Regions from separate parts of the Pseudoalteromonas sp. McH1-7 genome, predicted to be linked through region 3. Evidence: predicted binding sites of a transcription regulator. Region 3 holds the regulator's gene; each other region holds the start of a gene.
What was found. Region 3 encodes sigma-54, which starts transcription at its own class of promoters, with help from an activator protein. Its sites were predicted from a motif close to GTTGGCACGNNNNTNGNNT; they were not measured.

Region 1: the regulator sigma-54 is predicted to act here: its motif matches at 4,790-4,808, upstream of flgJ (flagellar assembly peptidoglycan hydrolase FlgJ).
Region 2: the regulator sigma-54 is predicted to act here: its motif matches at 5,355-5,373, upstream of HUZ36_RS03330 (DUF3192 domain-containing protein).
Region 4: the regulator sigma-54 is predicted to act here: its motif matches at 3,246-3,264, upstream of HUZ36_RS02425 (flagellar assembly protein T N-terminal domain-containing protein).

The regions. Positions count from the first base shown of each region.
Region 1 covers NZ_JABWPQ010000002.1:235,557-243,461, reverse strand. Annotated here, with positions in the region: gene flgE (flagellar hook protein FlgE) at 1-1,228, shown strand, start outside; gene HUZ36_RS02370 (flagellar basal body rod protein FlgF) at 1,352-2,116, shown strand; gene flgG (flagellar basal-body rod protein FlgG) at 2,133-2,921, shown strand; gene flgH (flagellar basal body L-ring protein FlgH) at 2,938-3,621, shown strand; gene HUZ36_RS02355 (flagellar basal body P-ring protein FlgI) at 3,624-4,742, shown strand; gene flgJ (flagellar assembly peptidoglycan hydrolase FlgJ) at 4,846-5,799, shown strand; gene HUZ36_RS02345 (FlgK family flagellar hook-associated protein) at 5,801-7,813, shown strand; gene flgL (flagellar hook-associated protein FlgL) at 7,816-7,905, shown strand, end outside.
Region 2 covers NZ_JABWPQ010000003.1:175,032-182,936, forward strand. Annotated here, with positions in the region: gene HUZ36_RS03300 (tRNA-uridine aminocarboxypropyltransferase) at 1-466, opposite strand, end outside; gene HUZ36_RS03305 (GNAT family N-acetyltransferase) at 597-1,142, shown strand; gene HUZ36_RS03310 (lysophospholipid acyltransferase family protein) at 1,296-2,390, opposite strand; gene HUZ36_RS03315 (SO_0444 family Cu/Zn efflux transporter) at 2,561-3,817, opposite strand; gene zntR (Zn(2+)-responsive transcriptional regulator) at 3,810-4,217, opposite strand; gene HUZ36_RS03325 (D-2-hydroxyacid dehydrogenase) at 4,309-5,256, shown strand; gene HUZ36_RS03330 (DUF3192 domain-containing protein) at 5,445-5,822, shown strand; gene HUZ36_RS03335 (GGDEF domain-containing response regulator) at 5,947-6,849, opposite strand; gene HUZ36_RS03340 (hybrid sensor histidine kinase/response regulator) at 6,859-7,905, opposite strand, start outside.
Region 3 covers NZ_JABWPQ010000018.1:41,233-49,137, forward strand. Annotated here, with positions in the region: gene HUZ36_RS13515 (HPr family phosphocarrier protein) at 1-112, opposite strand, end outside; gene rapZ (RNase adapter RapZ) at 102-974, opposite strand; gene HUZ36_RS13525 (PTS sugar transporter subunit IIA) at 967-1,425, opposite strand; gene hpf (ribosome hibernation promoting factor) at 1,427-1,714, opposite strand; gene HUZ36_RS13535 (RNA polymerase factor sigma-54) at 1,744-3,243, opposite strand; gene lptB (LPS export ABC transporter ATP-binding protein) at 3,290-4,015, opposite strand; gene lptA (lipopolysaccharide transport periplasmic protein LptA) at 4,012-4,566, opposite strand; gene lptC (LPS export ABC transporter periplasmic protein LptC) at 4,556-5,110, opposite strand; gene kdsC (3-deoxy-manno-octulosonate-8-phosphatase KdsC) at 5,107-5,658, opposite strand; gene HUZ36_RS13560 (KpsF/GutQ family sugar-phosphate isomerase) at 5,658-6,629, opposite strand; gene HUZ36_RS13565 (calcium/sodium antiporter) at 6,639-7,598, opposite strand; gene HUZ36_RS13570 (ATP-binding cassette domain-containing protein) at 7,773-7,905, shown strand, end outside.
Region 4 covers NZ_JABWPQ010000002.1:247,235-255,139, forward strand. Annotated here, with positions in the region: gene HUZ36_RS02400 (chemotaxis protein CheV) at 1-438, opposite strand, end outside; gene flgA (flagellar basal body P-ring formation chaperone FlgA) at 579-1,286, shown strand; gene flgM (flagellar biosynthesis anti-sigma factor FlgM) at 1,359-1,682, shown strand; gene flgN (flagellar protein FlgN) at 1,675-2,103, shown strand; gene HUZ36_RS02420 (LPP20 family lipoprotein) at 2,631-3,107, opposite strand; gene HUZ36_RS02425 (flagellar assembly protein T N-terminal domain-containing protein) at 3,300-4,496, shown strand; gene HUZ36_RS02430 (hypothetical protein) at 4,568-4,756, shown strand; tRNA gene HUZ36_RS02435 (tRNA-Arg) at 4,881-4,955, opposite strand; gene HUZ36_RS02440 (FlgO family outer membrane protein) at 5,205-5,843, opposite strand; gene HUZ36_RS02445 (FlgO family outer membrane protein) at 5,858-6,511, opposite strand; gene HUZ36_RS02450 (FlgO family outer membrane protein) at 6,526-7,107, opposite strand; gene HUZ36_RS02455 (SPOR domain-containing protein) at 7,512-7,905, opposite strand, start outside.

The DNA of each region.
Region 1 (7,905 bases), on a different contig from region 3:
TGTGCAAACCACTATGGTTGCGCAGCAATTTCACCAAGGTTCACTCAAGTTTACACAGAATTCACTTGATTTGGCGATTGAGGGTGAGGGCTATTTTGCCATGTCAAACTCATTACAGTCACAGGACTTCACGTATTCTAGAGCTGGCGCGTTTAAACTCAATAAAGACAACTTTATTGTAAACGCCAAAGGTGACTATTTGCAGGGGTTCCCAGTTGACCCCTCAACAGGTGATACCACATCATTGAGTTTGAGTACCACGTCGCCAGTACAAATCCCAGACGCGTCAGGCTCGCCTCGTGCCACATCTCAGATTTATACGTCGTTCAACCTTGATGCAACGGTTCAGCCACCGACGATTGCGTTTGACCCAGAGCAACGCGCGTCGTATAACTCCAGAACGGCTATTACCGTGTATGATTCGCTTGGTGAGTCTCATACGCTACAGCTATTTTTCAGAAAAACAGCTGACAATGAATGGTCTACCTATGCAACGTTAGATGACAAACCGTTTAACCATAATGCCAGACAGATTGATCCGACGGCAACGCCACCAATTCCGTATACGCCTGTCAGTGTATTTCGCTTTGATGCCAGTGGTATTCCATCACAGACTGCTGCTGACCCATCAGCAACGCCGCTAGTTTTTAATAATAATACCGGTTCGACTTTTAACCCGCTCAGTCTGGCAGGCCCACAAGACGCAACGGATCCGACAATTGGTATGTCGAATTTGCTTGATAATGGTGCGACTTTTCCCAATGATATTGTCGTAAACTGGCGCGATGAAGCAAACACAGCGCAAAAGCTGCCGACTCAATACTCGTCAGGTCGATTTGAAGTAAAAGCATTGGAACAAGATGGTGCCACAGTTGGCCGTTTGGCGGGAATTGATATTGGCTCTGATGGTAAGGTAGTTGCATCTTACACTAATGGCGACTCCACTTATTTAGGTCAAGTTGCATTAGTACGTTTTCCAAATTCACAAGGCCTACAAGCGATAGGCAATACTGAATGGAAGAAGAGTCTATCCTCTGGTGAACCACTAGCAGGGGAACCTAACACTGGTACTTTAGGTAGTATTAGCTCTTCAGCCTTAGAGCAGTCAAACGTAAACTTAACTAATGAGCTGGTTGACTTGATAAGCGCACAGCGTAATTTCCAGGCTAACTCGCGAGCACTCGAAGTTAATTCAACATTACAACAGAATATATTACAGATACGATAATATATTATGCCCTCCAAAGGCTGCTTCTCAAGCAGCCTTTTTTATTCCCGTCAAAAACACTTCACCATTTTGGCATTGAGTTTGCATTACATATACCAAGTTAGAATTTTATAGGTCATCGTCATGGATAAAATGGTGTATATCGCGATGTCAGGCGCTAAGCAAAGCTTACGTGGTGTGGCGTTAAAAGCGAATAACCTAGCAAATGCCAACACGACTGGCTTCAAAGCGGACTTTGCACAGGCTCGTTCAATGCAGGCATTTGGTGAAGGGTTACCTACCCGTGTGTTTGCAATGCAAGAGCGCCCAGGAACTAATATGACTGGTGGGGCAATAGTCGAAACCGGTCGGGAGCTAGATATAGCTGTTGATGATAAGTCTTGGATCAGTGTTGTTGACGCATCAGGCGAAGAAGCATATACCAAAGTTGGTACGTTGAATATTCGTAATGACGGTGCGTTAGTTACTGCTCATGGGCGTCAACTTATTGGCGAAGGTGGGCCGATTGTTCTACCCATACCTGTAGATAAAGTGGTGTTTAGCGATGATGGCTCCATTCAAGTTCGTCCACAAGGAGCGCCTGCTAATTTTCTAGAGGTTGTTGATAGGCTGAAGATTATAAAGGCTGACAGCAACAAACTAGAAAAAGGAAATGACGGCCTATTCAGGCCCAAAGAAGACACTTTGGAAGATGGGTTCTGCGGTTTTTGTGAGGTATCACCTACCGCCAAAGTGATGAGCGGCTTCCTAGAAATGTCTAATGTAAATCCAGTTCACGAGATGGTTGATATGATCAATCATCAAAGACAATTTGAAATGCAAATTAAGCTGATGAAAACAGCTGAAGAAATAGATGAGCGACACACTTCGCTCCTACGCATAGTTTAAGAGTGAGGTAGAAATTATGAATCCTGCATTGTGGATAAGTAAAACCGGTTTGGATGCACAACAAACTGATATTTCAGTTATCTCTAACAACTTGGCTAACGCCAGTACTGTTGGATATAAAAAGAGTCGTGCGATTTTTGAAGATTTGTTATACCAAAATATTAACCAGCCAGGAGGAAGAAGCTCTCAGGATACAGAGTTGCCTTCAGGTCTGATGCTTGGGGCCGGTGCTAAAGTGGTGGCTAACCAAAAGAATTTCTCACAAGGCAACATGTTGAGTACAGAAAACTCTTTAGACTGGATGATCCAAGGCCCTGGTTTTTTTGAAATACAAATGCCGGATGGAACGACGGCCTATTCTCGCAACGGACAATTTACCACTGATGAAGAAGGTCGCGTCGTCACATCAGGTGCCGGCTTCCCGGTGTTGCCAGAGATGAACGTGCCAGATGATGCTCAATCAATCACTATATCGCAGGACGGTGAAGTATCAGTCCGTGTTGCTGGTCAAGCTGAAAATGTTGTTATTGGCCAGTTGACTATTAGTGACTTCATTAACCCTTCAGGTCTAGAGCCGATAGGGCAGAACTTATATACAGAGACAGCGGTAAGTGGTGCTCCAGTGCAAGGTAACCCAAGTGTAGAAGGGCTTGGTAAAATTGTTCAAGGAGCACTCGAGACATCGAACGTAAACGTTACTGAAGAATTAGTTAATCTGATTGAAACGCAGCGTGTCTATGAAATGAACTCTAAAGTTATCTCATCTGTTGACCAGATGTTGAGCTACATTAACCAGCAGTTGTAACTGGGTAGGGGGTAATATGCGTGCATTATATTTGGCCATAGTAACGGTAGCTGCATTGTCTGGATGTAGTACGACCCAAAACAAAAGTGTGGTGCGTGATGACCCGTATTATGCACCGATTTATCCTGAAGATAACCAAGTACAGATAGTAGCCACAGGATCACTGTTTAATACACAATTTTCAAATGATTTGTATGCAGATAAAAAAGCGTTGAGGGTCGGGGACATTATTACGATCGTGCTGCGCGAGACGACTCAGGCAACAAAAGCAGCTAATTCAGAGTTAGATAAGTCAAGTGACTCAAGCCTAGATCCCATTATTGGTTTGGGTGCCAACGCAATAAACATAGGTAATGAAGCTATTCAGTTTGGTGCGAAATCGAGCTCGTCATTTTCAGGCGATTCGAAGTCGAATCAGTCAAATAGTCTGTTTGGCAATATTTCTGTGAATGTGACGCGTGTTCTACCTAATGGAAATTTGGTGATCCGTGGGGAGAAGTGGTTAACACTTAATACCGGAGAAGAGTTTATTCGACTGGAAGGGCTGGTTAGACCGCAAGATGTGACTGCCGATAACACGGTCGAATCTAATCGAGTTGCGAATGCGAGGATCCAATATTCCGGTAAAGGCGATCAACAAGAAGTACAAAGTGCGGGTTGGTTAACTAGTTTCTTCATGAGTGCCATCATGCCATTTTAAGGATGCAGAAAATGATTCAATTTCTTAAGTATTTTCTCTTTAGTTGCGTTACTGCATCACTAATATTTTATCCATCCTTCGCGGCTGCAGAGCGGGTAAAAGACGTCAGTATGGTTGAAGGTGTTCGTTCGAACCAACTAGTGGGGTATGGACTAGTGGTTGGTCTTCCTGGAACTGGGGAGCAAACCAGATTCACAGAGCAAAGCTTCAAAGCAATGCTTAATAGCTTTGGGATCACTATGCCCGCATCGCTTAAGCCGAAAATCAAGAATGTGGCTGCGGTGGCAGTACATGCTGATTTACCTCCTTTTGTGAAGCCTGGTCAAACCATTGACGTGACGGTTTCATCGATTGGTAGTGCTGGTAGCTTGCGCGGCGGTACTTTATTGCAAACCTTCCTAAAGGGGGTTGACGGTAACGTATACGCTATTGCCCAAGGAAGTTTGATTGTTGGCGGGTTAGGTGCAGACGGTGCTGATGGCAGCCGGGTCGTTATTAATACGCCTACAGTTGGACGAGTGGCTAATGGAGCAACTGTTGAGCGAGCAGTCCCAAGTCCATTTACACAAGGTGATTATATTACCTTCAACCTTAATAGACCTGACTTCACAACTGCAAAGCGTCTGGCTGATACCATTAACGATTTGGTGGGACCAAATAGTGCAAAGCCGATGGACGCTGCCTCTGTTAGAGTAATTGCACCGCGCGACCCATCACAGCGTGTCGCCTACCTTTCGACATTGGAAAACCTTGAGTTTAAACCTGCGGACACCGCCGCTAAAATTATTGTCAACTCAAGAACTGGGACTATTGTGATAGGAAAAAATGTCAAACTTCAACCAGCGGCTATTACTCATGGTGGACTGACAGTGACGATTGCTGAACAGCAAAATGTTTCACAACCTAATGAACTCGCAAATGGTGAAACTGTGGTTACACAGCAAAGTATCATTGATGTGGATCAGGATGACTCTCGTGCATTTGTATTTGACCCAGGCGTTAGCCTTGACGATTTAGTAAGAGCCATTAATCAAGTCGGGGCCGCTCCGGGGGATTTGATGGCGATTCTAGAAGCATTAAAAGAGGCTGGTGCTATAAATGGTCAATTAGTCGTCATATAGTGTTTTATTATTAATCAATTAGTTAGCCTCACAATAGTGAGGCTTTTTTTGGCTCGTATATTGCATTGTTTGAACTATAGAATTGTAAATAGTGCGTAGTGTTATGAATACCGATCAGTTAAAAAATCAAAGCTTTTTCGATTTAGGGAACCTTGACTCGATCCGTAAAGAGGCACTCAAGGGAGCTGGTGATCAGGGAGCGTCAGATCAAGCACTGAAAAAAGCTGCACAGCAGTTTGAATCGATTTTCACACAGATGTTATTGCAAAGTATGAGAAAAGCGAATGAAGCGCTGGAAGATAAAGATAGCCCTTTCAACTCTAGTGGCGTGAAATTCTTTGAAGAAATGCACGACCAGCAACTTTCTATGCACTTATCTGAAAAAGGTAGCTTAGGACTTGCAGACCTTATCGTGCAACAACTATCGCCTAACTCTGAGAAGTATAAGCCAGCTTCTGTCCTACGTGCTGACGCTGACATTGCGACCAACCAACCAGCTCCAACAACAATAAAGCGGTCAGATGCTTTGAGCACACAAAATAGTGATGAACAAACAGGGTTTGGTTCGCCTAAAGAATTTGTCGAAAGTGTCTGGAACTATGCGCAGTCAGCTGCGAAAAAGCTGGGGTTAAATCCTGCGGTAATGGTTGCACAAGCAGCATTAGAAACAGGGTGGGGCAAACACATTATTAGCAAACATGATGGTAGCAGCAGTTTTAATCTCTTTAATATTAAGGCTGATAGCCGTTGGGATGGAGAGAGTGCCAAAAAATCGACGCTTGAGTTTGAAGGCGGGTTGCCTGTGAAGAAGCAAGCACATTTTCGTGCTTATCATTCATTAGAGCAAAGTTTTAATGATTATGTCAGTTTTCTCCAAGATAACCCGAGATATCAACAGGCGCTCGCCAAAGCCGAAGACAGTCATGCCTATCTTGATGAACTACAAAATGCGGGTTATGCGACTGACCCAAATTATGCCAACAAAATTAAGTCTGTTTTAAAACGCATAGATATATCCGATTTGGTATCTGGTGCGTTAACAAAGGGAGTCAGATGAAATGTCATTTGATCTATTAAACATTGGAGCTGCAGGAGTTAGAGCAAACTCAGAATTACTGCAAACTACCAGTAAAAACATCGCAAACCTAAATACCAAAGGTTATATCCGTGAGAGAACAGAACACGGTACGATGATAGGTGGTATGGTTGGCCGTGGTGAAACCGTGCGCCTACTTAATCAGTTCGCACAGCAACAGTTGAACCGAGATATTTCAAACCAATCTTATTACGAGCAGTTTGTGACTGAGTCCAGTCGCGTTGATACGTTATTTGCTCAAGAGTCTAACAGCCTGAGTAAAAGCATTAACGCAATGTTTAATAATCTTCAGAGTGCAGTCAACCTACCATCATCTACCACAAACCGATCTCTATTTATGACAGGTGCACAGGGATTAATTGATCAAATGGACAGGTTGTCAGGTATCGTAGTTGATCAAAGTAGTATTGTGAATGATCAGCTCGATATTTTTTCGCAAGAGGCAAACAACTTAGTACAAAAAATTAGTGAGTTAAACAAACAAGTGGCGAGCCAGTCAGCGCTTAACCTTAATAGTGTTGATCACAGTGTGCTCAACGAGCGAGACCAAGCAATTAAAGATCTAGCTGAACTGGTAGATATTGAGACACTCGATGGTGAAAATGGCGAAAAGCTTGTTTTTCTTGGCACGGGTGATGCCCTTGTTATGCAAGGAGGTGCGTTTAACTTATTTTCAAATAAAGGAGATCCTGATCCCAACCACAAATCACTTGTTCTGGATATCAAAGATAAAAATGTTGTGCAGTTAGAGTTAGATAGTGGCAGTTTGAAGGGAAAAATAGGTGGATTACTTGCTTTTAGGGACGAAGTATTAATTCCAGCACAAAATCAACTGGGTCAGATAGGACTTGCACTAGCGGATGCCTTTAATCAACAAAATAAGTTAGGGATGGACTTAGACGGTAATATAGGTGGAGACTTGTTTAAAATCCCTACTGTAGGTGGTTTTGCTTATAGCGATAATACCGGTACAGCTACATTAACGGCAACGCTCGAACCTGGTCGCGGCAATGAGTTGCCTGCGACTGACTTTCAAGTCACTTACACCAGCCCGACAACGGTAGAAATTACCGCAGTAGATGCTAAAGGCAATCCTATTGGTAGCCCTACAACTGGCACCATTGCCGCTGGTGTTATAACGGGTACTGGGGATTATTTTGGTTTGCAAATGAATGTCACCGGTGCTGGGGCAACCGGAGATAAATTTCTAGTAAAACTAAATCAACAAGCGGCTACAAGTCTAGAACTAGCGACACAAAGGCCTGAAGCGCTGGCACTGGCATCGCCTATTCGTACTGAAAAATCTGCTGATAATAACGGAACGGCGACAATTTCAGCGGGTACGGTAACGGATACCGACCCAACAACAAGTGCATTTACGGCCACTACGCCGCCAACATTAAATGATGGCCCGTATACGTTAACTAAAACGGCAAATGCTGATGAGTACACATTGACTAGTGCGTCGGGGGTGAATCACACCTTTACCGCGCCTGCTAATGGTAAAGATATCCTATCGACAGTTGGCGCAGCTCCTGCACCGTTTAATAATCTTGGATTCACATTCGACATTGAAGGAACGCCGAATACAGGTGACAGCTTCAAGATTAGTTTTAATACAGGTGGTTTTGATGATAACCGTAATGGTGCTGCGTTAGATGGCCTGAAGTCGTCAGATTTAGTGAGACAGAATGTGGAGTCTACCGGCAGCACCGAAAGTCATAAAACGTTTAACGAGGCGTATGCCGATATTGTGACGGGTGTTGGTGTTATCACCAACCAGGCAAAAACAAATAGTGCAGCATTTGAGGCACTTGCTAGCCAATCCAGTGCCTGGTTTGAATCTTTATCTGGCGTAAACTTGGATGAAGAAGCTGCAAACCTATTACGTTTTCAACAATCATATTCAGCATCAGCGCAGGTGATATCTGCAGCTAGAACTGTATTTGATACCTTATTAAGTGCCGCGAGGTAATTATGCGTTTATCTCAAAATCAAATTTTTAATTCAAATCTCAATTCTATTTTGCGTAATCAGCAAGATGTTAATAAAGCCACACAACAGCTT
Region 2 (7,905 bases), on a different contig from region 3:
GGTTATCCAAGTAAGGGCTTTTTCGAAACATTTTTTTCGCTTCTCGCCATGTTCCGTCCAAAAAGATAAACAATGGTTTTTTATCGGCTGTACGATGTATTTGCGTGATCACCCGCTCAGGCTCTACCCCTTGTTCAGGAAAAACGACTATCGGCGCATATTGTGGATCTGCAAGTAGCGCCAATAAACCTTCATCAGGTTCTGTTCTGTCCCAACGAAACGCATAATTATCAGGAATAACATCAGCAATGAGACGCCCGGTATTGGACGGTTTAAAGCTTTCGTTGTGATACATTAACAAGCATACTGCACAGTTTGCTTCAGCAACTTGTACTTTATTGCAAATACACAAAGTGGACGCTAATAAGCAACATTCACAACGCGCTAATTTGGAGCCTCTGGCTTTATACTCTCGTCGTGCAGCAGCAATTTGTTGCTGTCTAAGTGCTAATACTGAATTGTTCACTCTGTTCCCCATCAAAAAATGCCGGCGTATTTTAGTCAAGCGTTACGCCTGCGTCTACGCAAACTTAATCACTACCTTTACTCAGGATGTAAGCTCTTGTACGCTAAAGTTTTATTGAGAGTATAAATAGATGCAAGTAAAGGATTCAAAAAGGCTACATTACCGTTTGCTCACCGCAGCAGACGCCCAACTGCTCGCCGACCTTGATAGCGACCCTGAGGTGATGAAGTTTATTACAGGTGGCAAAACAAATTCACTGGAAGAGGTGAAAACGGTCTATATTCCACGCTTAAGTACATTCACCGAAGAGTCTAAAGGATGGGGACTTTGGGGCTGTTTTGAGTTGCCAGATAAACACTTTCTCGGCTGGATTCTAGTCCGCCCTGCTCATTTTTTTAGCGAACAAAGAAATGATCGAGATTTAGAACTTGGCTGGCGATTTAAACAGATATCATGGGGAAAAGGACTTGCAACCGAAGCGGCGCAACAAGTCATGTCTGAATTAGTCAGTGCAAACCCTGATCTTACGCACTTTAGTGCGATTGCTGATGAAGGCAACACAGGCTCTATCAATATAATGAAAAAGCTCGGGATGAGCTTTGTCAAAAAAGGGCTACACAATGACATTTTAGGCGATATGGAAGTCGTATATTACGAAAAGCCAGTATCGAAATAATGCGCTTTGAGAGTGATCCTCATTCACTGTTCGGTGCGCGACACAGTTAACTGTATCTGCGCACAAGCCTTTATCTTACTGAAGAAAGACTGGATCAAGTGGTATGGTTTAACCACGAGTGAATAGCAGACAAAATAAATCGCGAGAAAGGGATTAAATCCCTTTTCGGCGTAGCGGTTCAGCATACATGCTCACCACAAACTGTTTCAGTTCATCAGGAACAGTTTCAAGCTTTGACATAAAATCAGCTCTATCCTCAGCGCTTACTTTCGTGTCATCCCCTGCTGCCAAGTGATTAGTTGAATGTAAGTGATAAAGCTCTAAGATTTGTTTATCAATAACTTGGGCTAGTTCGTCGGGATTCTCCACATCGCAAGTAATTGGCGCACCAAAGGCAACATGCACATGGCCTTTGTCTGAGCTAAAGCCGTCAACAATACTGGCGATATCTTCCCCTTGCGCCTTAACATACTGGCCAAACTGCTGCTTATGATACAACTCTTTTGCTTTGGCTACTGCACATGGTTCATATTGATATGAAATCGCAACCGGTACAATTTTTAGCTGCTTAATATACTCAGAAAAGTCTACTTTTAGCTTTCTGCCGTTCAACTGCAACATCTTTAGTAAAGCAGGATCCGTTTGATCGATGCCATCTTTAGCTCGTCCTTCTTTTTGGGCAATCCAAATAGAGTTTCCTTCGCTAAGCGAGTCAAAAATATAGGCAGAGAGCTGGGTTAACGCCTTTAGCATTTCTTTGGGCGCTTTTGCAGAACGTTTCACGATAAAGCTTTTGTTAAGACGCATCAGCTCCGTGATGTAAGGTACTTGCAACAGGTTATCCCCAATCGCGATTCGAACAGTACGCATATGCTGTTGATGCAATCCCCAGTTTACCAAAGCTGGATCCAGCACAATATCACGGTGATTTGAAATAAATAAATAAGAGGTATGCGAGTCAAGCGACTCAAGACCTGAATATGTGACTTTAGACGTCGTTTTGTTGATTAAAATCTGTAAATAGTACGCAACTTCATTTTGTACCTGCTCGATACTGCAAAAGTTTCCCCACTTATTTTTAAGCTTCATTCTTACTAGGGGTCGGGCAACTACCGGCCAGGCACTTAGCCATGCCGGCAAGTTATATTTAGCGATAACATCGATAAACTGGTCATCTCCCAATAAACGTGCCAAGGCAGGTACAACTTCATCATCATTATACGGTCTTATGTCAGCGTATTTATCCACTCTACTTCTCAAACTCTCGGATTAAAGCATACTTTGGCGCATTCTATCGTGTCAGATAAACAGACGCTAAGCATTTCATGTCTGACCACCAGAGTAATACATCTTGCTGGAACATAAAATGCCTAAGCGTAATTTAGCAGTGCTGGATAACGATTACTTTAAAGTCAGCACTACACACTCTCTGCTCTAAATACTTCACTCAGCTTAAGTATCGCCAGTCTCAGTAGTAATGCGGCAAGTAATATTCCCATGGATACGCTAAGCCAGTGAGGCAGAATTTCATGCTCTTCACCAATCATCGGAGTGACCACAAAGCCATAGGTAGCAACGAGGTGATCGGTCAGGAAGCCAAAGATAAGCGCAACCCCAATCACACCGACCAAATAAGCAAATACGGCTCTACGCCCAAGCTCTTTACCTACAACACCTATAGTAGCAATATTGGTGGCAGGGCCTGCCAACATGAATACCAATACCGCCCCCGGAGACACTCCAGCCATTAATAAACCTGCTGCAATTGGCGTTGAAGCGGTAGCACAAATATACATTGGAATACTGATCAAAATAACCACCAGCATCGCTAAAATACCATCGCCCCATTGAGATAAAAATGACTCAGGTACAAATGTTTGCACTAACGCGGCAAAAAATAAGCCTATCAATAACCACACCGCGGTATCAGATAATAACTTATTACAGCTAAACTTTATTGCTTCAATTATTTTTGCCGTAATCGCTGACTGCGCTTCTGTTGGCTGTGAGCTACAACAATTGGTTTCAGAAGGGCTGGGATCACAACAATTTGACGCCGATGAAGCCTTACTCTGGCAACTACTATTACTACTTCCAGCGGCTACTAGCTTTGGCTCTGTTGTTGTACAGCAGCTTGGGCTGGTTACCGGCTTAGTATCGCAACAAGACTTGGTTACCTGCGGTTTTGGCTCCGATGGGGCTGAGGCGCTACAACAACTGCTAGTTTTAGGAGACGTGTTTGACACTTTTTCCGTCGTTGATTTTTTATCTTCATCTTTTTCCTTTCCAACCAATAAACCCGCTGCAATCGCACTAGCAACCGCAGCAATAGGTCTTATCACCGCCATAAAAGGCCCAAGCAGCACATAGGAAACAGAGATTGAGTCGACGCCGGTTTCGGGCGTTGAAACTAAAAAAGCTGTCGTCGCACTTTTCGACCCTCCAGCTCTTCTAAGCCCAACCGCTGCGGGTATAACACCGCAAGAGCATAATGGCATTGGCGCACCAATTAAGGCAGCTTTAATTGTCGTCCAAAATCCTTCCTGACCTAAGTGCTTTTGCAGTAAGTCTTTTGGAATAAAAACGTTGAGTAAGCCCGCCAACACTAAACCTAGTAACAACCATGGCGCTGATACTAAAAATAGCTGCCAAAAATTCAATATCAGTTCATTCATCGATAGCCTCCAAGGCGGTTAAAATTGAGCAGCTCACTGCTGCTTCCTCACCACCACAGCATTGCTTTGCCAGTGTTGACAAGGATTGTTCAAACTTTTGTAACTCTGCTATGCGCGCTCTGACTAAATCACGCTTAGTGAGCGTCAGCGTTTTTACTTCTTCACAGCTGTGCTGATGCTTTTCAAATTTAATTTTTAACAGATCTTGCACTTCTTTGAGGCTAAATCCCACTTTTTTAGCACGAAGAATAAAACGCATCTGTTTTTCACTTTGCTCATCAAACAAGCGATACCCTCCTTCACTCCTTGCGCAAGGGTGAAGCAGATCATTTGCTTCGTAATATCTTAACGTGTCCGTCGATACATTAAGCCGATTTGCCAGCTCACCAATCTTTATCACTTTACACTCCTCAGTCCCGAAGATTATCCTAGCCGATATGATAAGTATAAACCTTAGAGTTAACTCCAAAGTCAAGTAAAGGATAAAAATAATGCAAATAGTGGTTTTAGACGCTAAAACTCTTGCCAATACCGACCTTACACCTATTGCTAAATTAGGCACACTCACATCTTATGATATGACCGCCTACGAAGACATCTTGTCTCGATGTGAAAACGCAGAAGTCATAATTACCAATAAAGTCAAACTTGATGCGAAGCTCATTGCGTCTTTACCTAAATTAAAGCTGATTTGTGTCGCAGCCACCGGGGTTAATAATATCGAGTTAGAAGCAGCTAAGGCACATCATGTTGCGGTGGCAAATGTAGCTGGTTACTCAACCCCCTCTGTTGTTCAGCATACTTTTACTATGTTAGGTAATTTGATGACAAATATTCATCGTTACCAACAAGATTGCCAAGCTGGACGCTGGCAGCAAAGCCCTATGTTTTGCCGTTTAGATTACGACATTAGCGAAATCGCAGGAAAGCATTTTGTCATTATAGGGCATGGCGCTTTGGGTGAAGCGGTTGCAAATGTTGCCAAAGCATTTGGTGCAAAGGTGATCATTGCTGAGCGTAAAGGCGCCACTCAAGTTAGAAATGGCCGAATGGCTTTTACTGAGGCACTACGTATTGCTGATATTGTGTCTATCCATTGCCCCCTGACAGCAGAAACTGAAAACTTGATTGATGACGCTGAGTTTGCAGCACTTCAAGGTCATGCTTTTATAATAAATACAGCAAGAGGTGGGATAGTAAACGAGCAAGCTCTTGTTAATGCACTTAATAATAATCAAATTGCAGGAGCTGCGGTGGACGTGTTAACACATGAACCTGCTCGCACAGATAATCCATTAGTGAACTATCAAGGCGATAATTTGCTACTCACCCCTCATATTGCATGGGCAAGTAAAGAGGCTATTGCACGCTTGGTAAATGAGATCGCACTCAATATTAACGCATTCGCCTCCGGCACAGACAGAAATAGAGTGGTCTAGTTACTTGAACAATGATGAATATCACTAAATTTTGGTAAAAATGTAACCCCCAGGTTGGACATAAAAAAGCAAGTTATTGATATTATTAAACATTACAAGTTGGCAAAAAGTTTGCATTGATAAGGTACAAAAAAGTGAAAAGCTGTTTACAATAAAAAACAGCAATAAAGAGCAAAAAGGAAAGAATAATGAAAAAATTAATGTTAGTAGCAGCACTAAGCTCGACTCTGTTATCAGGTTGTATTGTTGCAGTATCGGATGGTGAAGTTGAGCACGGCTGGGCATCTAAATACAATTCGAATTGGGAACAAAAGCAGCGTGAAAACCGTGAAAAGATAGCGGATTTTAAAATGGGCACCGATTACGCAACGGTAAAAGAAGCGCTGTCTACTCCTGACTTCAGTGAACTCGTGGCAAAAGATGGTGATAATTATCAAGTGCTTTACTACGCTACAAACAGCAAGCATTCAGATGGAAAAATAACCAAAGATGAATGTACTGCGCTAGTATTCAAAAATAATCAGCTTATCGGCTTTGGTGATAGCGCACTTAAACAAATTCTGTAACGTGTATACACACCAAGGATGGTGTAATTAAGACAAGCTACAAAGCAACTACACAACCTATTGCGTGCCCATTCTTTATCTAAGCTCGAAACCATGCTGAGCTATAGCTTTTATAAAAAACGTATTATATCTGTTTGATAAATATTGTACTCTGTTGCTTTTGCGCTTCTGCCAGCGCGCTATCAGCATTTTTTATCAATTCGTTGAGCTCTAGGGTTTTATGTTGCTCAATATGGACAGCCCCGATACTGACACTAACATGTGCACAAATGGGAGAAGCGATATGTGGTATTTTTAACGCATTAACTGCATCATGAAGTGACTGTGCAATTGATGTTACAGTATCAATATCATGCTGCGCCGATACTAATGCAAAGCGAGTACCATCGAAGCGACCTATAAATACGCTGTAGCGTGCGGCCGTTTCTTCTAGCGCTTTAGCCACCTTAAACAAACAAGTATCACCATGCATATAACCATAATGCTCGTTAAACGTTTTAAAGAAATCGAGTTCAACCAACATGATAGAAAAACAGCCCTGTGCAGCCTCACTTCCGGTTAATAACGCTCGCATTTGTTCATCTAAACGTCTACGATTTGGTAATTCTGTCAATCCATCCAATGAAACCAGCTTTTCTAGTAAGTCATTCTTTTTCTTAATTGCCAGATGATTTTTGAGTCTTGTTTTTACTATCAGAGGGTTAAAAGGCTTTGTAATATAGTCTACGGCGCCTAATTCGAGTCCCCTCGCTTCGTCTTTAAAACTCACGCTACCCGATATGACTATCACCGGGATCCCATAAGTGCTCGCGTCTTTTTTTAGCTTCTCCAAAATGGTAAAACCAGATCCATTGCCCATAGCAACATCTAAAATAATCAGATCGGTACGATTCGCTTTTACCTCATCGATGCAAAACGCAGGATCTTCACAGTGAAAAAGTGTGTGATCCTCACTCAGGATGTTGGTTAATACCATTTTGTTTATCGGGTCGTCATCAATTATAAAAATATGCTCAGCTTGCTGCATCCCTTAGTACTACCTTCTTTGCTCAATAAAGCATATGACTTGAGATAGTGCGGTGGTAAGTTTATCCAAGTCTGTGCGATTTGTTATAGTTGTAATTTTTTTACTTTGCGTTTCAAGGTCTTTGGCCACTTTAGCAAGCCGCTTAAACCCTAATCCCGCAGCCGCCCCTTTGATGCCATGTGCAAGTTCAAATAAAGCTGCCCCCTGTTCAAGTTGGCTGACCTGTTCTAGGTAATCATGACAAAGTTTAGCAAATTTATCTAACATTGTTTGCAAAAACGTTTCATTTTGCATCATCTGTGACAAGGCAAACTCATAATCAAAAAATGCCTCTGTAGTAAACTCTGACTTAACAATATTACTTGCAAGCGTTTTACAAGCTTGAGCGCTACTAATGGGTTTTACCAAATAGTCATTCATACCGACTTTAGCAGCCTTCGCACGCTCTTCTTTACTTGCATTTGCAGTCAACGCGATAATCGGAAGCTCAGCTGCTGAGCATATCTTTCTTATTTGTTGAGTGGCTTGATAACCATCAACCTTGGGCATATGAATATCCATCAAAATGACATCAGGACTTAAGGTTTGTACTATTTCCTGAATTCTCTCAGCACTTTGAAGTGCAACTGTCGATATGCCATTCTTTTTCAACATATTTTCAGTAATATCCAGATTCAGACTGTTATCATCTACCACCAAACACAGCGCGCCTGCTACTTGCACACAACCACTATCCACGGTTTGCGTCATGTGAGCAAACTCCGCAAGCCAAGTATATGCAGATTGATAGAACACATGTTGATTCAGGGCGATATGGTTATTTTGCTCTGTTAGTTGCTCGTCACAATGTAATATAACGGCCTTAGTACTCGCTAAAACACCTGCAGGTAAATTGGCACAGTGTGGAGGCACAACCACGATGGACTGCTCCAAATCTTCAGCACTTTGCGATACTTGATCTAACAATATAGGGGTTGCCAGTCCCGCGAGGTAGCTCGGCAATTGCTCCTGTGTGTCAACAAGACAGTAAACGGCCTTATGGCTCTCGACAATGGG
Region 3 (7,905 bases):
GATATAAAGTCACCTCTGCATCAAACTGAACGGCAAGCTGAGCCAGTTCAGTCGCTGCTCGAGCATGTAATCCAAGCTTATTTTGGATTAAAAATGTATCTTCACACATTATTCTCTTGCTCACGATGGCGGATTTTTACGTTAGAGTGTGTTTTTGCAAAGCGCTCACCAATCGTTTGTGCTAAATAAACAGAGCGGTGCTGGCCACCAGTACAGCCTATAGCTATGGTTAAGTAGCTACGGTTGTTTCGTTCAAGGTGTGGCAACCAAGTTTGGACAAACGTTTGAATTTGCCAAGTAAATTTCTGCACTATGCTATGACTTGAGAGATAGTCTTTTACCGGCTGATCTAGCCCCGTTAATGGCTTTAGCTCTGGTTCCCAGTGCGGGTTTGGTAAAAAACGCGCATCAAATACGTAATCTGCTTGTTTTGGAATACCGTGCTTGAAGCCAAAAGACTCAAAGGTAATGATAAGTTGTTTATTTTTCTGACCTAAAATCTTTTCACGAATATCTTCTGCCAGTTGGTGCACGCTAAGGCTGGTAGTATCAATTAAGAAGTCAGCTCTAGTCGTCAATACATCTAACAGCTCACGCTCTTTTTTAATTGCAACGTCTAAAGGCAGGTTGTGTATTGATAATGGATGCAAACGGCGCGTTTCTGAAAAACGTTTAATGAGCGTCTGATCATCGCTGTCTAGATAAAACAGGATTGGTTTAGCAAAACCTGGTAAGTACTCGAGTATATCGTTGAACTCATCTTGTTCTTTGGGGAGGTTGCGGACATCGATACTAACAGCAACTTTGTTGTAGTTGTCAGAAACACTACGAACTAAAGAGGGGAGTAAATTAACCGGAATATTGTCGACACAATAGTAGCCTAAATCTTCTAATACTCGAAGTGCTACAGACTTACCAGAACCAGAACGGCCACTGATAATGATAAGCTCGAGTCCTTTTTCTTCATCACTCATCAAATTCACCTTGGATCACTGCATATAACTCATCGTCATTTTTCGCTTGCCTGAGCATTTTGCAAAATGACTTATTTTTGAGTGTATCAGCAATCGCAGCTAAGGTCTTTAAGTGTTGTTGATTATCTCCTTCAGGTACGATGAATGCGACAAAAATATCGACAGGCTGTTTGTCGATCGCCTCAAACGGGATCCCTTGTTCGCTTACCAAGACCATCGCCAGTATTTTATCAATACCTTCAAGTCGCCCATGAGGAATTGCGATCCCTTTACCTATACCTGTACTTCCCAGCTTTTCTCGTGCCATAAGGGCATCTAAGATAGTGTGCTGGCTGGTATCAGGGATTTGGCTATGCGCTAATTCGCTAATGTACTCGAGAATACGTTTTTTGCTACTAAAAAGGACCGCAGCTTTGCTACAGTCCTTATTCACTAATTCACTTAATTTCATTTTAGTGTCGAGTGAGCTTCTCTTTGTGTTTAATTACTTGACGGTCTAGTTTGTCAATCAGGCCATCAATTGCTGCATACATGTCTTGATGCTCTGTTGATGCAAATAGCTCGCCGCCATTTACGTGCAATGTTGCTTCTGCTTTTTGAACTAGTTTTTCGACATCAAGGATCACATGAACGTTATTGATATGATCAAAGTGCCTCTCAAGCTTCGCAAACTTGTTGGTGACATAATCTCTTAAAGAGTCAGTGATTTCTACATGGCGACCAGTTAAATTTAGTTGCATAAGCATTTTTCCTTCTTGTGTTTAACGTCTTATATCAAGCTTTTACGCTGATTTGACGGTGGAATGGCTAGGGATTCACGATATTTTGCAATCGTGCGTCTCGCTACCTTAATTCCTTGTTCAGCTAAAATATCTGCAATTTTGCTATCACTTAATGGTTTAGCAGTGTTTTCCGCAGCTATTAGCTTTTTGATGAGTGCTCGTATTGCTGTTGAGGAGCACTCACCTCCATTTTCGGTACTGACATGGCTTGAGAAGAAATACTTCAGCTCAAATATGCCCCTTGGTGTGTGCATGTACTTTTGGGTGGTGACACGAGAAATCGTAGATTCGTGCATATCAACCATCTCTGCGACATCGTTTAACACCATAGGTCTCATCGCTTCGGGGCCATGTTCAAAGAATGCCTGTTGTTGTTGCACAATGCAATTGGTAACTTTCAATAAAGTGTCATTGCGACTTTCTAAGCTCTTAATAAACCACTTTGCTTCTTGAAGGTGTGAGCGAATAAACTGGCTATCAGTACTCGATTTAGCAGTTCTCGACATCGCAGCGTAGTGGTCATTTACTCTAATCTTAGGCATCGCATCAGGGTTTAGCTCTACAACCCAGCGGCCTTTCACTTTTTTTACCGACACATCTGGAATAACGTATTCTGGTTCTTCATGAATAATACTCGCAGCTGGCTTAGGGTTAAGACTGTGGATCAGCGTCATAACTTCTTTTAGCTCAGCTTCTTTTAAGCGTGTTTTTTTCGCTAAGGTACGGTAATCACGGCTCGCAAGTAAATCAATGTGCTCGGTCAGGATCATCTTGGTTTCGGTGATCCACGGTGTGTCAGGTGCAAATTGATTTAACTGAATACATAAACATTCTTGCAAACTTCGTGCAGCAATACCGACAGGGTCAAACAACTGGATACGTTTAAGTACGGCTTCGACTTCATCCAACTCTACCGGCTCTTCACTGTTTTCATCATTGATACTTTCTAAAATATCTTCACAGGAAAGCGTTAAAATGCCAGACAGATCTACCGCTTCGATGATGGCAATAGCAATGGCTCTATCTGTTGGGCTAAATGGCGTAAGTTCTAACTGCCACATTAGGTAGTCGTGTAGTGATTCGGAAGTCTCTCCCTGGTAGACGTTATCATCATCAGGTAAAGGAGCTGCGCTTGATGCTGGTGCAGCACTCATATATTCATCCCAAGTCACATCCATGGCAAGATCATCACTAACCGTTTCTTTGCTCATGGCGGTATCTGAGTCCATTTCATACTCGCTGACAGGCGCTTCATCTGAGCTTTGCTGACTATCGTCCGTATTATTTTTATCTTGGCTTTGTTGTTCAGTACTTTCTGCGTCTGCGGTATCGCTTTCTTCCACTTCCAATAGTGGGTTGCTGTCCAACGCTTCTTGTATTTCTTGCTGTAGATCCAACGTACTAAGCTGCAACAGGCGTATGGCTTGTTGCAGTTGTGGAGTCATTGTAAGTTGCTGCCCCATGCGCAGCTGTAATGATTGCCTCATGTATCTCTAACAATCCCTTTTAACAGTTATTAATACTACGTCTTAACTATAGCTTGAATTGTTCGCCTAGGTAGACATCTCTTACGGTTTGATCCGCTAAAACATGTTCTGGCGTACCAGCGGCGATTAATTCACCGTGTGAAACGATGTAGGCTTTTTCACATACGTCCAGCGTTTCTCTTACATTGTGGTCGGTGATCAGTACACCGATCCCACGATTTTTAAGGTGCTCAATGATTGTCTTTATATCTAACACTGAAATTGGATCAACGCCAGCAAAAGGTTCATCTAACAAGATAAACTTAGGATTAGCGGCTAAAGCACGAGCAATTTCTACCCGTCTTCTCTCTCCTCCAGATAATGCCATCCCTTGAGAATCACGGATGTGTTGGATATTAAATTCATCCAACAACTCATTAAGCTGAGCTTCTCTTTCAACTTTAGACAAATCTTTGCGGGTTTCCAAAATAGCCATGAGGTTTTGATATACCGTTAGCTTCCTAAATATGGATGACTCTTGAGGTAAATATCCAATCCCTAGGCGTGCGCGACTGTGCATCGGGAGTAGGGTGATATCATCATCATCGATTTGTATAAAGCCTTTGTCACTTGGTACTAAGCCCACAATCATATAAAAAGTAGTGGTTTTCCCCGCACCATTAGGGCCAAGTAAACCAACGATGCTACCTGCTTCGACACTCAGTCCTACATTTTTGACAACTTGGCGACCTTTATAACTTTTTGCCAAGCCTGTTGCTTTGAGCTCGCTCATGAATTGTTACCTTTTTCCTGTGGATCTTCACTTTTTTCCACGCTGGTGTCAGATTTCTTTTCAACAGGAACCAGAATTGTTCTAACCCGAGAGTCGCCCTGTTCAGAGCGCTCGGCACTAATGAGTTGCTTTTCGATATGATAAGTAATGACTTGTGCACTACTTTTTTGACCCGCTTGCGATATTTCAGCATTGCCAGTAAGTACTAATTTTAATTCGGCAACATCATAGCGAATTTCATTAGCCGCTGCGCGTAAGGTTGTACCATCTGCCTGAGCTTCTTCAAAAACCGCAGGGTTGCCAGTAGCAATTAGTAGCTGCTTATTTGAACCAAGCTCAGCGCGGCGGTGCACTTCCAAACGATCAGCATTGATTTTTCTTGTGCCATGAATAATGACAACGTTTTGCTCGAAAATGCCTATGTTACTTTGCAGTTGAGCTTGCTGACGGCCAGCATCGATAATGACTTCATTTTGCTCTGCAGCAGCTGCGAAAGTGGAACTTGCGAGCAAGCCGAAGAAAACTAATTTGTTAATTATTTTACTGGTCATAATAAATTGTCTTTGTATGGTTGATGAGCTCAATCAGCTGTTTTTGCAAGTCTGCATGTAGGCCTTTACCGGTAATTTTAAGGCTAGGGCCTGTGATAATGACGGGGTGTTCTGATTTCATCAACTTTTGTTTAATTTCAACCCTGACATTGTCGGCATTGATAGTACTGATCATTGCGTCTGGTGTGAGGTTTTTTGCTAAAACATCCCCTTCTAAAATCAGGGTGTTGTTCTCGTATAATGTGGCTTCCAATGCGCTTATCTGCCAATTTTGCTCACCGTTATATAATGTAAAAATGGGTTTTGCAAAGTGGCTAAAACCAAGGTCTTGATAAAGTTCCATTTTATCAGCAGTCACATGGTAGTTTAGTAAGCCATTTTCACTGTAGGTAGTCTGCTCTAATGCGGTCGCCACATAATCGGGTTTAGCAAGTGGTTCATCGTCACTTTTCTTGTTGATTTCTGATGCGTTAAACATCGGCGACCACAGCCAAATCATCAGCGCACTAAAAGTAATGAGCAGAATGACACGAAGCACAGTCATGTACTTGACCCTGTAGTGGTAAGAGGGTGGTTTTGGCTGAGCATGAGCAGATCTGTTAACTCTCTGACGGCGCCAAAGCCTCCCGGCATCAAAGTGGTATAGTGGGCAATGCGTTTTATCAGCGGATGTGCATCATTCACGGCGACAGCAAAGCCAACTTGCTCCATCACTGGCAGATCAGGGCCATCATCGCCAATATAGGCAATGTCTGCATCCTTCAGATTAAGCTGCGTTTTTAGTGCTTCATATGCCACTAGCTTGTTTTCTTGACCTTGGTAAATATGCGTTACATTTAAACTAGTCATGCGTTGCTGAACTATTTGTGAATGTCTACCTGTGATGACCGCAACCTCAATACCGCAGTTTACTAGCGCTTTGATACCGAAGCCGTCTTTGGTATTGAATGCCTTTAATTCTTCACCGTTGTTACCTAGATAAATGCGTCCGTCAGAGAATACACCGTCAATATCGCAAATTAAGAGTTTAATTTGAGTTGCTTTTTGCCAAGCATCTGTTGAGATATCTTGATAAAGGTCACTAAACTGCATCATAGCACTCCCGCTCTAAGTAAATCTTGGGTATTCAATGCACCCACAGGGACATTATTCTCGTCAACCACAATTAGTCCATTGATGCGTTTATTTTCCATAATATTTAGCACCTCAGCAGCGAGCATATCGGCGCGTGCGGTGGTACTTTTTGCGGTCATAACTTGTGTGATTGGCGTTGTGTGTATGTCTACTTTTTGTTCTATGATACGGCGCAAGTCACCGTCTGTAAAAATACCTTGCAATTGTGTCTGCTCGTCGACAATCGCTGTCATTCCAAGACTTTTTGCAGACATTTCGAAAAGGGCTTCTTTGACGGTACAGTTGCTACTGACCATAGGAATGGCACTGTCTTTGTGCATGATGTCAGCGACTGTGAGTAATAGTCGTTTGCCTAAACTTCCTCCCGGGTGAGAAAGCGCGAAATCATCGGCAGTAAATCCTCTGGCTTCAAGTAGAGCAACTGCTAATGCGTCTCCCATAACCAGCGTTGCTGTGGTACTTGCTGTGGGCGCTAATCCTAGTGGGCACGCCTCTTTTGACACTTTAACGCAAAGGTGAACACTAGCGTTGCGAGCCATGGTTGAGCTTGGGTTGCCTGTCATAGAGATCACAGGTGCACCTAAACGTTTAATTATCGGTAAGATTGAGATAACTTCTTGGGTTTCACCTGAATTTGATATCATCAAAACCACATCATCTTTGGTGATCATACCTAAATCGCCATGACTAGCCTCACCTGGGTGCACGAAAAAAGCAGGGCTTCCTGTGCTGGCGAGTGTAGCGGCAATTTTATTTCCAATATGACCTGACTTACCCATACCAATAACAATAATTCGACCTTGGCAATTAAACATTATTTTACAAGCTTGCTCAAACTGTTGATCGACAAACTGCTGCACTTCCTCTATTGCTGCAAGCTCAGTAGCAAACACTTGATTAGCAGATTCAATAAATGGGGTCGTTGTCACGTGTATTCCTTAAATGATGTAGTAAATATATCCGATAAAGCAGGCGAGTAACAAACCACCTTCAAAGCGGTTGATACGACGTTTACCAGTAATGCTTAAGCTCATAATAAGTAGCAATAGTGTTGCACCAAGCATAATAAATATATCACGAGCCGCGATATTGGTATCTAATACGGAGGGATTGATGATCCCCGCAATAGACAGTACCGCAAGGATATTAAAAATATTCGAACCAATGATATTACCTAGCGCTAAATCGTCTTCATTTTTTAATACGCCAGCTACACAGGCTGCGAGTTCAGGTAAACTGGTTCCTACCGCGATGATAGTTAACCCAATCAATAAGTCGCTCATCCCAAAGTACTTTGCAATATCAACAGCTGCACCCACCAGATAATCGGCGCTAACGGGGAGCAAAATCATACCAACAACAAGCCAAAAAATAGCTTTTTGTGTGGGGACATTATCCGGCACCTCTTCACACGCTTCACTAACGAAAGGATCGTCATTGCTGTTGCCGCTGCGTTTGGTAATGATAATTAAGGTAAGGAGAAATGCTGTGAAGCCAATAAGCAGTAATATACCTTCAACAAAACTGAAGTTATTGTCACTGACAATATACCAAGCTCCCAAGGAAACAATGATAAGAAGTGGCATTTCTCGACGTAAAATTCCTGAGCCAACCGAAAGTGGCCGGAGTAAGGCGGTGATCCCAAGGACTAATAATATATTGGCAATGTTAGAACCTACGGCGTTACCAACGGCTGTGTCTGTTTTATCTGCAAGAGCGGCCTGTGCAGCAACCATCATTTCGGGGGCTGAAGAGCCCATGGCGACAATGGTTAAGCCAACAATTAATGTTGGTACACCAAAGTTTCGAGCTAAAGCTGCTGCGCCAAAAACGAAGCGGTCGGCACTCCAAACCAGTGCAATAAAGCCAAGAATGAGAATAACAAACGATAAAACCATGAACCTCTAGCCAATAGGATTAAAATTTCGTTAGATACTACCAAATGCGCCTTGGAAAGTATAAGCAAACCGTCACATTTAACGACTTACAAAATTTTACCAAAACGATTTTCCATCTTGTTTGAAAAAAAAGTATCATACTCCGATGAATATAGTCTTGATCTGGAGAGCGACTTGTCGCAATCAATTGTAGAAATCAAGGATGTAACCTTTTCCAGGGGTGAAAGGATCATCTACAAAAACATGAGCTTTTCCGTACCAGAAGGCAAAATCACCGCAATAATGGGGCCAAGTGGCATAGGTAAAA
Region 4 (7,905 bases), on a different contig from region 3:
AATTTCAACTAATTCATTTTCAATTTCAGTTACCGCTGTCAGGTACGAATAACGGCCTGCACCAGACGGTGGCGGCATTATTTTTTCCCAGTTCATGTTGACGATACGCTCAACAGCACTAACTAAAAAGCCCTGAACGGAACGGTTGTACTCAGCAATAACAATAAAACAATTGCGAATATCCTGAATAGGTGGCCCACCTACTGCAAGTGACATGTCTATCACAGAAATAGTTTGACCACGAATATGGGCTACCCCCCTGATTAGAGGGTTTGACTTTGGCATACTCGTGAGTGCTGGGCATTGCAGCACTTCCCGGACTTTAAACACATTGATGCCGAAGCGTTGTCGACCTTGAAGCCGAAAAAGTAATAGCTCGAGACGGTTTTGACCAACCAGTTGTGTTCGTTGGTTAACCGAGTCTAAAATACCTGCCATTTCAATCTCCTACTGTATAAACCGCTAATCGGAACGATCTTTGCTTCGACTCTGATATGGTTTACCACCCTTGATTAGGTGCAGTTATTAAAGCAGAATCTTTATACCTTGTTTCACCCCATAAGCATAGTCGAAACATCATGAGTTTGTTAAAAAAAACCCGTTACATTCAACTTTTTTGTTTGTTCGCTCATTTTATAAGCATAGGATATGGCCACTGTCAGCAATATGACAACAAAGCCTTGGAACAAACTGCTGTCGATTTTGTTGCTCCACAGGTAGAACTTGACCCTGATAGCCAACTATCAATATTTGCTATACCACTTGACTCAAGAATCCCCACTAGAGTGTGTCAAGCACCACTGGTACACAGCACAGCAGCGACACCACCATTTAATACCCAAGTTACTGTTCAAATAAAATGTGATGATTTACAAGGGTGGACACAGTATGTGCATGTGCGCATTGAACACTTGTTTCCAGTGTTAGTTAGCGCGACCATGCTAGAAAAAGGTAGAGTGATAACGGAAGATGACATTAAAGTCGAAATGCAGCCTAAACGGTTTCGCCGAGTTTCATATATAGAAGACCAAACCTTATTAATTGGTAGTCGCAGTAAAAGAAACATCCGTGAAGGGCAAGCATTTACACAGTCACATATTTGTATGGTTTGCAAAGGCGACAATGTAACTATTTTTGCCAAATCAGGGGGGCTTGTTATTAAAACTCAAGGTGAGGCAATGCAAGATGGCAACAGGGGTGAACTAATTACTGTGAAAAATACTCGCTCAGGCAAAACCTTACGTGCTAGAGTAATAGAAGTGGAAACAGTAGAGGTGAATTTATGAAAAATTTGCTAAAGTAATACTATTTCGCGCCGATATTATGGCTGAGAGTATAATATTATTGGGTCTATAATCATGGTCAATCAAGTTAACGGTCAAAATCAGTCCTCCACCGTTGCAAACAACGTTAAACAGCAAAAAGCTGAATTGCAACGAAATGAGGCCAGTGCTACAGCGGCTAAAGCGCCCGCTACCCCAAAAGCTGCGGCAGATTCCGTCAGTCTAACACCACAAGCACAGCAATTAAAAACAGTGAATGAAAAGGCACAGCAGTCTTCAGGCTTCGATGACAAGAAAGTCGAAGAGCTGAAAAAAGCGATAGCTGAAGGCAAATACCAAGTTGATGCCGAAAAACTGGCGAAGAACATAGCTGCATTTGAGTTTGAAATATATGGATAATTTGGTTCGGCTTTGCCACCACAAACTTTCTGAACAAATTGTAACGCTAGAAGCGATGACCCAGCTTCTGGCGCGTGAGCTTGATGAACTAGCCTCTCGCCGTGGCGACCACCTCAAAGAGGTTGCACGGGAAAAACTCTCTTATATATCCAAACTTCAAAAGCTCGATAAGGAGCTAGCGCAGACAGACCCTAAAGTATTTCAGCACGCTGAGATAGTGCCCTTGGTGAGTAAAGTACGCGCGTTACTTGCCGAATGTCAGACCAAAAATGAAGTTAACGCCAAAACAGCTCATCAAGCCAACGTCAGCACAAGAGAGCTAAAGAGTATTTTAATTGGTGCACCAACATCCGTCACTTATGGTCAAGATGGCAACGTCAAGAGCAGTGATGGTGAACTGGTAAGGAACCTTAAAGCTTAATTGGCACTTTTTACCTAAACACGCCTTATGCTCTAATTTAACGTCGCCCCGCTCCTATAAAGAGTTGCACTCCGTATTATTAGAACCTTGTCCATGTTCTAATAAAAACAGTAAAGCACTTGGCTATAGGTAGTTAACCCGAACTTCAAACAATTAATTCGTTTCTAGCGGCTAGTTTTAGCGCTAGCTGTACGCTGAGTTCACTTTCAATAGTCAGCGATTGGTGCGTAAATTTATACCAATTTTCTTAATTAAGTAGTCTATTTTGAGGCAAGCAAATCTTGTCGATAACTAGGCGAAAATTTCTTATTTAGTTGTTCTAAATAAGAAATTTTTAAAGCTGTTAGCGTCAAATTGGTATTACCTTGCCTTCAAGACGTAGGGACCTTAGCGAGAGCAGGACACGGAAGCGATGCGTTTGCCTAGAACCCTCTGGCTAGACAAGAGAAATATTAAGTTGTGCGTTAGCAGCAACGAGTTAGAACATCCCTTATCCAAACCTCAGGGTAGTTACACGCAAATTTATGCTATTTGAAGCTATACGACACTTTTTTAATCTTTTGCGGCTTAACTTGCGTGATGTATAGATCATACACCCGCTTCATATCCAGCTCGAGTTCGGTAGCGTATGTATCTCCCACTGCGTAACTCTTCAGCACTTTTGCCCCTCTCACTAACCCATTTACTTGGCTTTTTAAGCCATCATTTTGTGCTATGGCACCTTTGACAGTCGTAGTTGATGTTAACTTTTGACCGTACAACTGTTCGGCAAGCTCTCGATATGCTTCTAGCTTTGAAACTTTAATCGCCATTAACTGTTTTTCACCAGCAGTATTTCCAGGCTGGGCACTTAACGGCGCATACCCAACAGCACGTAGCACTGGGAAAGTATCAGGCTGGACTGTCTCATATTCAATATGCTTATCGATCATGCTTGAACAACCGCCAAGCAAAACCAGAGCACAAACCATAATCCAAGCATTATTAGGACTGATGATACGCATTTTGCTTCTCTCCACTATGTATCGATGTGCTACTACTGCCCTGATACAATTCTTATTACCATCTGCTAGCATGGTAATAGTAGCAATCATTGATATGAATAATTCACTGATAAGTATTATGCACGAATCTTGCCACAATTTGGCATAGGTATTGCTGTTGTAATAAGTAGTCTTAACACTGAGTATCTGAGTATGAAAACGCAATTCGCACTGAGCCTTTCATTTATATGTATGGTATTCCACATTCCATCTCACGCAGAATGGTTTGAGGTGACTGGGGTGGCTGATATAAAAAATGGCGACCATCAGAAAGCAAAAAAGCAGGCTGTTAATGATGCCATCACCCAAGCACTACTTTTTTCTGGTGCAACCGTAAGCAGTGTGCAAACCGTCACCGACGGTGTGCTTACGCAAGATCAGTTGAAAATACGCGCTAATGGTGAAATTCAGGGTGCTAATGTAATTGCAGAATCAAGAGTGGGTGATGCTTGGCAAGTAACACTACATATCGATATCACCCCACAACAAAGTCAATGCTCTACCAGTGCATACAATAAGCAAATTGCAATAACACAAAGTCAACTCAAAAATAAGCATCAAGCTACTTTGGGTCAAATTTTTGACATTAACAAGATTGTCAGCGAGCGCCTTTATCATACCCTATCAGATCAGAATCAAAGCGTTGAACCGGTGCCCTATTTTGCTCAAAAAATAGATGTAAATCGATTTTTTAGTCAACGATTCGATTACAACGAGCAGTTAATCGAAACAGTAACAGCAAACACAAATAGTCAGTATGTATTACTTAGTCAAATTTCAGATATTTCTAGCGTCAACAAACTCAACAACGACCTTGCATTTTGGCAAAGCGATAAGTATCTAAGGAGCTTTAAAATAGAGTTTATACTGTTTGATGCTCTTTCTCATGAAAAGGTCTGGCAACAAAGGTACGGTACTCAAGGAGTATGGCCTTTTAAAAAGACCAAATTAGTTGATGTATATAGTGAACAGTTTTGGCAAACTGATTATGCGGCTGAAATTCAAACTGTGTTGAACCAAGTCAGCGTCGATCTGAACTCGGCCATCGCCTGCTTACCCACCCATGGTAAAATACTGCATATTGATGACGAGCAAGTTGTGATTAACTTAGGCCGTATGCATGGGCTGGAAGAGGGTCAAGTGTTGAGCATTGCACATAGCAGCCCCCTTACTGACGCTGGTGGTAATGTCTTTATGCGTCAAGTTAAAACGTTGAATAAATTGCAAGTCATCCAAGTCAACGCCCAGACAGCTATTGCTGTAAACCAAGAACAGCGACCGCTTAACAATGTTCAAATTAATGATTTAGTTGAAATTCACATAGAGAAAGACGACCTGTTTGCCCTGTGATACCAATTTTTCAATTACGTGATGTACCTCCGGACAGGAAAGTAATATCAGTGATCTTAATTAAGTGGTTTATGTTAAGACAAGAGAAGCTTGTCGGTAGCCAAGAGAAGCTTGTCGGTAGCCAAGAGAAGCTTGTCGGTAGCCAAGAGAGTTTTTGCTATTTAGTTGCTTTAAATAAGAAATTCTTAACGCTGTTAGCGTCAGATTTACTCCTTCTAATTGAGCAAGTTTTAAGTCAAATTGGTATTATTCTGCCATAAGATATTGTTAACTCAATTAGGGTCAGATTTACCCCTTTAAATTGAGCATGTCATCCTTTTGGTTCAGACACAGAGCGGACGATAACGAGTGGAGAAAATTGTAACAGATAAGCCACTATTGAGATGGCGTCCCCAGTAGGAATCGAACCTACATCTAAGCCTTAGGAGGGCCTTGTTTTATCCATTAAACTATGGGGACAGCGAAGACTGTGGCGCAAAATGTACCAGCAAAATTCCACTGACTGAAACTTAGTATACTGATTTTTATGAACTTTTAAAGAGTAAAATCATGCAATTATGATGCACTGCTCGATAACACCTAATTTTTAATTATCACGCTTCTAGCCACACTTCAATAAACACAATCTATAATCGTATGCAATGAATAAGCTTAATTACAATGCCTTCATCTGAAGGCATTAATAATCGGAAGCTAAAAGCGGTACACCTATCTTGATGCCGTAGCCCCACCATCTAAAATAAAGTAAGGGATCGTGACTGCCGTTGTCGCTATCACTAAGTTTGTTGAAAATTCAAGAAGTCGCGCATTAACTTCTACCCCACGGGGGCGATAAATCATGGTACCAGACAGAATATGACTTGGTGCTTTGACGCTCTTTAATCTTTGCGCTTCCCGTGAAAATACTAAGTCACCACTTGGCGCTACCTCTATTTTTCCCAGTGCTTTAAAGTCCAGAGCTTGATAGCCTAATTTTTGCATCTGATGAATGAGAGATTCAGCAATTTGATTACCCAGTTGATTGGTGTCACGCAAAGACTGATTGAAATTCACAAAGCTTGCCACAGCTATCGATTCAGGTTTTTGCCCCAGAATGGTGTCTGATAATTCCAACGCAATTTGACTCGCATAGTTTGCGACAGCTTTACGATGACGATAGCTAATAAAACCCATGTCTTGTGTTACTGGCGACAGGGTCGCGTCATCATTTGACTGTTCTTCCATCAGCGCATACAAAAGCTCCATATCACTGGGCTTGGTTTCAATCGGTGCAGGAGATTGCTCTTGTGTCATTTTGCACCCACCTAGCAGTGCCAATGTGGTTGCAAAAAGTACTACATTTTTCATGTTCTGCCTCCAAATTAATTGGCTTGCTCTAAGCGAATACCATCATATGAAGCACCATCTTGCAGCGCATTTACCACACTTTGTGGTAAAAACCCTTGGGCAGAACCGACAACACTCTTACTTCTCAAACCAACAACCCTGGCGTTTACCATTACCCCACCTTGGTGATTAACTAGCGTGCCACCAAGTACATATAAAAATGGATGATCATCTGATAATTCAAGAAAGTCTCTGCTAAAGATAAAATCCCCTTCAGGTGTTACGCGAATGTAATCTGTCGTTTTAAAATCAACAACAGGGATCCCAAAAGCATGTAATTCGTGAATAAAACTCTCAGCTAACTGATTACCGAGAAGCGACCCTTTATCGAACTCTTTGTCTAAGAATACAAAACTAGTTACCGCGACAGGCGTCTTTTCATTTACATGCTTCAGGTTCGTGACCATATCTTGCATGATACTTTGGACATAATGGGTCACATTCTTCCCAGCCATTTGCTGAGATATAGAAAACTGCTTTAATCCATTTGGATTACTCTGAAACATGGACGATTGTTCAAAGCCATTTCTCACTGGCTCCGTTTGTGCTGTATCTACAGCGAAAAAGTTACTCTGAGTACAGCCAACCATCAATGAAAGAGGCAAAGCCAGACTACATATTTTTTTCATTACACTCATCTCCATTAATATTGACTGCGTATGATAAGACCATCTCGAGACGTGGCTCTCTCAGAGCCCCATAATGCCGATTTAGGAATACTAAGCGATGCCGCGGATAGAGCCCGACTGTGAAGTGTTTCTACAAGCCTAGCATTGACCAAATAGCTGTCACGGCTCTCAACTATCGTACCAACTACAACCAGGTCAATTTTCTGACGTTGATTTATCGCTTTTAACTCTCTGCTTAACATACTATCGGCAGAGTCACTCAAAGATAAAGCGCTTCTTAATCTGTACTCAACAACATCAGCTCCCATTTGGCTCAAATGGGTTATTAATGACTCTTGTAGCGCCACACCAAGTCCACTTCCTTGCCCCACTATGACGTCATTTAATTGGTTTGCCCTAAAAAAGCTAGTCACTGCTACTGTTGAGTTCGGTTTGAAAGGTCGCACATATTGCCCAAGTTCAGCCGCTAGTTGTGCACCAAAGCCATCAAAATCTGGTAATATTTCTCGCTGCTGGGTTAGTTCTCTTTTGCCTACTTGCTCACTGCTCGTGCACGCGGTAAGCCAAAATACAAAAATGAATACAAGATATTTCATTGTCGTCAGCCATCGTTGATCTTACTTACGATTAAGCAAAAATCGCGCCACATGGACGGCGCGATTTTACGAACTGTAGGAATAATTAATACCAATTTTCTTAATTAAGTGGTCTATGTTGAGGTGAGAAAATCTTGTCGAGAACACCGCTTCCGCGTCCTGTTCACGCCGAGATACCTACGTCCTGTAGGCAAGGCAAAAATTTTGCTATTTAGCTGTTCTAAATAAGAAATTTTTAACGCTGTTAGCGTCAGACTTACTCCTTCAAATTGGTATAAGGATGCTGGTTGTTCATTATCGTTGGTATTTCACATAAGCTTTGTTATCGCAATTGGAACCAGCGCTTGTTTCTGGTTTTCGTGGACAAGAAAGTGGCAACTAATTACCGGCTCATTTTCAGTGACTCAAAGACGAGAAAGTTTTTCTCCACCAAATGCAGTAACAAAACATGCTCGACGATGCTGTTTAAATTTGTCGCACGCATCCAGTGCTGCCGCTTTGTTCTCGAAGGCTCCCCACTTAACTCGGTATCGCGTAACGCCTTTACCATCAACTGTCTCAATCGAAAAAGTTTCTTTGCTCTTTATCAATTCAGGGAGGGTTTGTTCTAGTGTCGACGTCAACTCTAATACTTGTGTTTTGCCGTTTAACGAAGCTAGCTGAACGGCATATTTGTATTCTACTTTTTGACTATTTGTATCAATTGAGTCGTCCACACTAACCGGTTGAGCTTGTGTTTTTATTGGTTGATAACTATTTTGTGTGATGACTTCTTCTACTGCTGCCTGAGACTCGTTG